2 linked regions of the Oceanicoccus sp. KOV_DT_Chl genome follow. The protein of the gene in region 2 interacts with the protein of the main gene of each other region in a pairwise test. Links are inferred from orthologs where the notes say so. Each region holds a gene or a part of one and is shown on either strand. Other genes may lie near its edges.

Region 1 (3,678 bases), on a different replicon or contig from region 2:
TTTTTCTCCTATTTGTGCGCCGATGCAATGCGCGTGGGGTGAAAAGGCCTTTAGTCAATACTTGGGTTCGGATCGAGAGTTGTGGCGGCAATATGATAGTTGTGAATTAATTTCCAAAGCCACTCAAAAAATACCGTTGCTGGTTGATCAGGGTGGTGATGATGAGTTTTTAGAGCAGCAGCTTAAGCCTGAGGTATTACAGCTGGTCTGCGCTGAACATAATCACCCATTAACCTTGCGGATGAAAACGGGATACGACCATAGTTATTATTTTATAAGTAGTTTTATTGGTGATCATATCAAGCATCATGCAGAAGCATTGAGTCTATAAGGACTTATGTCAGAATCTAATGAAGAATATATAGACATCCCGTACCAGCAATTATCAGTTGAAGTATTGCAGGCATTAATTGAAGAGTTTATTACCCGTGAAGGCACAGATTACGGTGTGCACGAATACTCGCTTGAGCAAAAAGTCGCGCAGGTAGAAAAACAACTGAGTTCAGGCAGGGCATTTATTGCATTTGACCCGGTGAGTGAAAGCTGCAGTGTGTTATTGCGTGAAAATAGATAAAAGCCGATGTGGATTAATATCCGAATGTCAAAGTTCTATAATTATGCTTGATCGTAGCTATTACAGTTTCGGTTCATGTATTGATAGTAAGTCTATATCAGCTAAAAAGCTCTGTGCGTAGAGTAGCCAGTCCAGCAGTGTTTGATGAACAATAATCATTTCAGTTTTCGTTTTATTTTCTTGAGTTGCAATGATTTCTGCTTGTTGGGCAATGATCGACACGATATCACTTACTTCATAGACATCTAAGTCCAGGGCAATTAATTTATCCTGTGCATTGTTTATGTGTTGCAGTCGTTGCTCGGCGATGAGGTTTTGAATACGCAAAGCTGTGGCCGGATGGTTATCTCTCAGTAATTGGAATGATAGTTCCAGGCAGTCGAGGCTGAAATAGTTTGCCGCTATTGCTATCGGGTCGATAGGCTGGGAGTGATGAAATAACGTAGCCTTGTCCAAAATAGAAGCCTCATTGGTCGTGGTAGTTATGTCGTGATGCTATTTTTGTCAGGATGATTGCGTTTCGTTTTTTCGCTATGGCCTGAACATCCAGATTAATTAGCCAAAACGATAGCAGGTATCGCTTGATAATTCTGCATGATAACGGACAATACGAAGAGATGGTAATGTTAGAATAATATATGATTTTTTCTACTGAGAAAACGCTGGATACCAGTGGTTTGATGTGCCCGGAACCGGTGATGATGTTGCATAATGCTATTCGCGATATTGATGTAGGCACCGTACTGGAAGTCATTGCCACTGATCCTTCGACGCAACGTGATATCCCCAAATTTTGCAGCTTTCTGGGTCATGAATTGTTGCGCCATGAAGAGCGTGATAACAAATTTTACTTTTATATCCAGAAACAGGGATAGCTATCTTTAGCTGCGAGTTTTTACTCGTCAAATAGCAATGCTATCGCGGCCATAGCTTCCGGGTCTTCTGATTTCAGCTGATTGGCAATTCGATATTGAAAAAAGTAGCGAAAGTTTGGATTCTCTTTGGCTGGGTAAAGACAATTATCTCCCGGTAAAACCGGGGTAACATCTACACCGGCTTCATCAATTAACATGGCCAGTATCTTGCCATCTCCCATTAATCGCCAGCTCACCACTTCTGTCAGTATCAGGCTGTGTTCATCGTCAGCGGTAAGCATCGCATGGGTGCCAATGCCATCCGGAATTTCTTGTAAAATTCGATCGCTGTTGGGCAGTTTATCCGAATGGTTGCTGGCAGTTTCCAGCTCCATTATTTTGTGTGCTGGTGGTGTATAAAATACTTGCTCGGTGGCGAGATCGTAATAACCTTCGTATAGCCCCAGGTCAGTATCGTTTAGCTCATCACAAGGGACTACCTTGTTTAGCCAGGGGACCAGGCCGACCACTTCGCCGTTTTCACGGATGCCCCAGCATAAAATTTTCATTGTGTAGAATTTATCAGCACTGGTTTGGCTGGTGGAGTAGAGCATGCATAAGCCATCATATTCAGGGGATAACCGAATAAAGCGCTCATGTTTTAGGGTGGAGTAGGTTTTACCAGAAAACAGATCAACGACGTTGCTGCTGGAAGATGAGTCGCTATGCATTGAAGTGCTCATTCGAACCTCCATTTAACCGCTTGGATAATACCCCCAGTGCTTTCTAGCGACCAGAAGTTCTAGTGTCGATTATATGCAGTTACAGCCGGAAGCTTTTTTGCTTCTTTATCGATGATGATTCTTTTTATGACTGTTTGTTCGATTATAGCTATTTTACATCAATCTGCTAGTTCTTTTATCGCTCATTTATATAAGCAATAATCCTTCCATCGCATTGATAAATAAGGCTCTTTTCTGTGGTTGATGACGATATATCTGTAATAGAGTGATACTGGTGCGTGCAATGATAATTGTACTTAGCTTGGCATCGCCATTTCTTAGTACCCCCTGGCGTTGAATTTTATTCACGATAGGCTGCATGGCCTGTACAAATTTATCGTGAGAGTGCTGAATGATATGTTGATATTGCTTGCCAATTCTAATCGCCAATATCATCCCGTCAGCATGGCTTTCCCACATATTGACATAGATGTTCAATAGCTCCCGCATGAGTTCCCGGCCATCGATTTGTCGCAGTTTTCGCAACTGGCTTTCACCTGCAAAAAAAGCAGGGCAGGTGAGTTGTTCCAGTACCGCTTCTTTATTTTCAAATAGTCGATAAAAAGTACTTCGCGCTATACCTGATTCTTGCAAAATGTTTTCGACACTAACGTTTTCAAATCCTTGGTCAACAAATAAGGTGCCACAGATGCCAAGTACTTTTTGTTTACTGCGAGTGACCCTCGGCTGCAGGCTTGAGGTGGTAGGAGGCGTTTTCATACTTGTATTCTCTTTACTAAATCAGTAATCGAACAAAATGAATGTGAAGTGTTTTGTTTGGCCAATTTGGCTTGCCAAGTAGGCCTGTAAAGGAGATTACCATAGCATAAAATAGAACACTGTTGTTTCGTTATTTCGGTTGCTGTGGTTCAATCAGTGCGTCTATCTAGTATTGAACCTTAGTCATTAAAGAATCGAACCTTATGTCAATGTTAAAGCAGTTAATAAGCCGGGTGAAACACAGCAATTTGGTGCGCCCTGCTGGAATAATAGTCGTCGCTTTTATTATTGCTGGAGTCATTATCGCCACCAAGCCGGTGATAGATACCCAGCCAGTGGTACGTGTATTACCTACTGTGGTTATTACAACGGTCACCCCGGAATCCATGTTGTTACACGTTGAGGCACAGGGTGTTGTTAGTCCACGTTCCGAAGTCCAGTTAATGTCAGAAGTTGACGGTCGGGTAAAAAACATGAGCCCGAATCTGGTGGTCGGAGGATATATTCATCACGGCGAGTTGTTACTGTCTCTGGATGATGAAGATTATCAGGATGCCGTTTCCTTAAGTGAGGCGGCTAGAGCTAAAGCGGAAGTAGAGTTTGAGTTGGCTAGTGCTGAGCTTCAGCGTCTGGAAAAACTTTATAGCAAAAAATTAGCCAGTGAATCGCAACTTGACCAGGCGCGGCGTACCGCGAAAGTGGCTACGGCAAATTTTAATGAGAGTCATATTCGACTAAAACGGGCGCA
Region 2 (4,502 bases):
ATCGCTTCCCGCCCCAGCAGCATTCTAAAGCCCATCGAGTCACGGTTGGCGAGTGTCAGCTCAACTTCCCAGACGTTATCACCTAGCTTGAGTTGTGAGGAAATGACAAAGCGGGTTTCCGGCACGCCACTGGAGCTTTTAACGGTTCGTTTGTCCAGTATGGGGCGCTCACAACGGATGACGGCTTTGCGGTTGTTTTGTACCGGATGAACTTCAAAACTGACCCAGGGCACTCCATCTCTACGAAATTGATGAATGTTAAAGGCGTGGATGGATGAGGTTTTGGCGCCGGAGTCAATGCGGGCTTTGATAGCGGGTACACCCAATTCCGGGAATGAGCACCACTCGGTGCTTCCAACAATCGTTTTTGCTTTTTTACTATCCATTCTTTGCCTGTTATTAAATTAATTAAGAGCGCTTTTCTAATGGAGAAGAATTCACCGAGCATTACCTGGTTGGATGGTAGAGCGGTGTCCGCAACGCCCCAAAACCCGCAACCTCCGAGATAATCTGGACGCCAACTCTACTAAAATCCCATGCTATTAAACAGCAGCAATCCTGTTTATCTTAATTGGCTGATTAATACTGTGGTAAATATTGATGTTTATCGTCTTGGGGCGTTGGCTGGGCTGGTGAATAGGATTGCTAGGCCTTTACAAATCTGTATAATGCCGCGCACTTCGCAAGGTTATTAATAGCAGTATTCTTCCACTTGCGGTCTAGCTTTCCATTCTTAAGGTAAATCCTACTAAAACAGTAGGTTATATACTTGACTAAATTAGTAGGTTATTGCATAGTGGCGGCCACTCTCATTGTGCCGGAATTTCTATTATGCGTTTAACAACAAAAGGCCGATACGCAGTTACTGCGATGCTCGATTTGGCGATTCATACGGATTCAGGCCCCATCAGTTTGGCGGATATATCCCAGCGGCAGGGCATCTCCCTGTCATATTTAGAGCAGTTGTTCGCTAAGTTGCGGCGTGGTGAGTTGGTAAACAGTGTGCGTGGTCCCGGCGGCGGTTATTTATTGAGCCGCAGTGGCGCAGAAATTTTTGTCGCCCAGATTGTTGATGCCGTTAATGAGACAGTCGATGCCACGGGTTGTGGTGGTGACGGTGATTGCCAGCAAGGTGAAAAATGTCTAACGCATCATTTGTGGTGTGACCTTAGCGATCAAATACATTCCTTTTTGAGCAGTATCAGCCTGGCTAGTTTGGTGGATCGCCATGAGGTGCAAGAAGTATCTGCACGTCAGGATCGTGATAAAGCCGAGTCTGCTATCCCAGTAGCGACTGTTCTTTAATCGTTTATAGCGTTCCAGTATTGAGAGTAAAGATAGTAAAGAGATAGCCATGCAGCAGCCCATATATTTAGATTATGCCGCGACTACGCCTGTCGATCCTCAGGTGGCGGCAGCTATGAGTCGTTGCTTAACGATGGATGGCTTTTTTGCCAACCCCGCGCTCGCATATCTATGGCTGGCAGGCAGAAGAGCAAGTTGAAGCGGCGCGGCGAAATGTCGCTGAGCTAATAGCGTGTGATCCGCGCGAAGTCGTTTGGACGAGCGGGGCGACTGAGTCAAACAACCTGGCGCTGAAAGGGGTAATGGAAGCCGTTGATTTTAATGGTCACGTGATTACCTCAGTAACCGAACATAAAGCAGTGATCGATCCGGTTAATTGGTTGCAGCAGCGCGGCGTAGAGGTGACCTGGTTGCATCCTGACAGTAATGGCGTGATTCGTGTTGAGCAGGTGCGTGAAGCTCTTAGGGAAGATACGCGGCTGGTTAGTTTGATGCATGTGAATAATGAGACAGGGGTGATTAATCCAGTTGCCGAAGTGGGTGAACTGTGTCGCCAACAGCAAGTCTTATTTCATATAGATGCAGCGCAATCGGCAGGCAAGTTGCTACTGGATGCGCAGGCTTTACAGGCAGATTTGATTAGCTTATCGGCACACAAGTTTTATGGCCCGAAAGGGGTGGGAGCACTGTATGTACGGCGTGAAGTGCAACCGCAGCTTAAGCCTCTTATTCACGGTGGTGGTCATGAGCGCGGTATGCGTTCAGGTACCTTGGCGACCCATCAATTAGTAGGGATTGGCGAGGCGGCAAAAATCGCTGCTACTGTGGTTGCTGATGAGGCGATTCACATTGCCAGTTTGCGCGATCAAATGTGGCAGGGTATTGCCGATTTACCCGGCGTGCGGCGTAACGGTGACACCGCTCAGATAGCCCCCGGACATCTAAATGTCTGCTTTAGCGGCGTTGATGGTGAAACATTATTGCTATCGCTGCGGCAATTGGCGGTGTCCAGCGGCTCGGCTTGTACCTCGGCCAGTATGGAGCCGTCTTACGTTTTAAAAGCGATGGGCTTAAGTGATGAAGATGCCCATAGCTCGATACGTTTTTCATTGGGGCGTTTTACTAACGCTACGGATGTGGCGCAGGCCATTGACCATATCCGCACCATTTACACACAGCTACAGCAAACGGCCTAAGTTGTTTACGTAGCAATTTATAGAAAGAGTTAACACCATGACAGAGCAAATTAATCAGGCGTTAAAACGTGAATACGAAGCGGGGTTTATTTCGGCTATAGAGTCGGAAACCTTTGCTCCCGGTTTAACCGAAGATGTGATCCGGCGTATTTCGGCGATGAAAAATGAACCGGAATGGATGTTGGAGTGGCGCTTAAAAGGCTTTGCGATCTGGCAGGAAATGGAAACGCCAGAGTGGGCGCATGTGCATTATCCGGAAATTGATTTTCAAGCGATATCTTATTATTCTGCCCCCAAAAGCATGGCGGATAAACCCAAGTCTTTAGAAGAAGTCGACCCTGAATTATTGGCCACGTATGAAAAGTTAGGCATTCCACTCCTTGAGCAGCAGATGCTGGCAGGGGTGGCGGTTGATGCGGTGTTTGATTCGGTATCGGTGGTGACCACTTTCCGGGAAAAACTGGCGGAATCCGGTGTGATTTTTTGTCCCATCTCTGAAGCCTTGCAGGAATACCCCGAGCTGGTAAAAAAATATCTCGGTTCTGTGGTACCGCAACGTGATAATTATTATGCCGCGTTAAACTGTGCAGTCTTTACTGATGGTTCTTTTGTCTATATTCCTAAAGGCGTGCGTTGCCCAATGGAGTTGTCGACTTACTTCCGCATTAATGAACAAAACACCGGACAATTTGAGCGCACTTTAATTATTGCTGATGAAGGTAGTCACGTTAGTTATCTGGAGGGGTGTACTGCTCCGCAGCGCGATGAAAATCAATTGCACGCGGCAGTAGTGGAACTGATTGCTCTGGATGATGCTGAAATAAAATATTCCACCGTGCAAAACTGGTATCCCGGTGACGAGAACGGCAAGGGTGGTATTTATAATTTTGTGACCAAGCGCGCCGTCTGCCATACCAATGCCAAGGTCTCCTGGACACAAGTCGAAACTGGTTCCGCAGTAACCTGGAAATACCCTAGCTGTGTATTGCGCGGCGATAACAGCGTCGGTGAATTTTATTCCGTCGCGCTGACTCGTGGCATGCAGCAAGCCGACACGGGTACCAAAATGATTCATATGGGTAAGAACACCCGTTCAACGATTATTTCCAAAGGTATTTCAGCGGGTAAGAGTAATAACAGCTATCGCGGTTTGGTCCGCATGGGACCGCGTGCCGATGGCGCGCGTAATTTTACCCAGTGTGATTCGCTGTTAATTGGTGACCAGTGTGGCGCCCATACATTTCCTTATGTCGAATCCAGAAACCCTACCGCCATTGTTGAACATGAAGCCACCACGTCAAAAGTGTCAGATGATCAGATGTTTCTTTGTCAGCAGCGTGGCTTAAATGCAGAAAAAGCCGTGTCGATGATCGTCAATGGTTTTTGTAAGGAAGTCTTTAAAGAATTGCCGATGGAGTTTGCCGTAGAAGCGGGCAAGCTGTTAGAAATTAGTCTGGAAGGATCAGTCGGTTAACTTATAGTCACCGAAATTATCCGACCAAAATCAAGGTATTAAACAATATGTTGTCGATTAAAAATTTACAAGCCAGTGTCGAAGACAAGCAAATTTTGAAAGGTCTTACGCTGGACATCAAGCCCGGTGAAGTGCACGCGATCATGGGGCCAAATGGCGCCGGAAAAAGTACCTTGGGCTATGTGATTTCCGGTCGTGAGGGTTACGAAGTCGATGGCGGTGGTGTCACTTTGAATGGTGTCGATTTGTTAGAGTTGGATGCTGAAGAACGTGCTCGCGCCGGTTTGTTTTTAGCGTTTCAATACCCGGTAGAAATTCCCGGTGTCAGCAATATGGAATTTATGAAAGCCGCGGTGGATGCCCAGCGCCAAGCGCGCGGTGAAGAGTCGTTAAGCTCAAGAGAATTTTTAAAAATAGCCAAAGAGGCTTGCGCCCAAGTCAATTTGCCTTTGGATTTTTTAAAGCGTGGCGTTAACGAAGGATTTTCCGGCGGCGAGAAAAAGCGTAATGAAATCATGCAGATGATT

The links. Proteins that work in one complex are often made in the same cells at the same time.
Region 1: the proteins of UNITIG_RS01710 (region 2) and tusA interact in binary tests that used the Escherichia coli proteins (3 or more experiments, as listed by UniProt). The link is inferred for Oceanicoccus sp. KOV_DT_Chl from one-to-one orthologs.

What each region holds. Positions count from the first base shown.
Region 1 is NZ_FQLF01000004.1:98,441-102,118, forward strand. The notes cover bases 1-2,830. They hold tusA (sulfurtransferase TusA), read left to right. Parts: upstream 1-1,212; coding sequence 1,213-1,449; downstream 1,450-2,830. Other genes in these bases: fghA (S-formylglutathione hydrolase), read left to right, coding at 1-331; UNITIG_RS15940 (YheU family protein), read left to right, coding at 338-574; UNITIG_RS15945 (hypothetical protein), read right to left, coding at 635-1,030; UNITIG_RS15955 (hypothetical protein), read right to left, coding at 1,470-2,171; UNITIG_RS15960 (TetR/AcrR family transcriptional regulator), read right to left, coding at 2,358-2,830. Also shown: more of UNITIG_RS15960, read right to left, coding at 2,831-2,930; UNITIG_RS15965 (efflux RND transporter periplasmic adaptor subunit), read left to right, coding at 3,134-3,678. UniProt on the Escherichia coli protein: Sulfur carrier protein involved in sulfur trafficking in the cell. Part of a sulfur-relay system required for 2-thiolation during synthesis of 2-thiouridine of the modified wobble base 5-methylaminomethyl-2-thiouridine (mnm(5)s(2)U) in tRNA.
Region 2 is NZ_FQLF01000001.1:376,409-380,910, forward strand. What follows is about bases 673-3,476. They hold UNITIG_RS01710 (aminotransferase class V-fold PLP-dependent enzyme), read left to right. Parts: upstream 673-1,451; coding sequence 1,452-2,501; downstream 2,502-3,476. Other genes in these bases: iscR (Fe-S cluster assembly transcriptional regulator IscR), read left to right, coding at 832-1,305; UNITIG_RS25385 (hypothetical protein), read left to right, coding at 1,355-1,504; sufB (Fe-S cluster assembly protein SufB), read left to right, coding at 2,539-3,476. In the rest of the region: more of sufB, read left to right, coding at 3,477-3,975; Fe-S cluster assembly ATPase SufC, read left to right, coding at 4,023-4,502. UniProt on the Escherichia coli protein: Master enzyme that delivers sulfur to a number of partners involved in Fe-S cluster assembly, tRNA modification or cofactor biosynthesis. Catalyzes the removal of elemental sulfur from cysteine to produce alanine.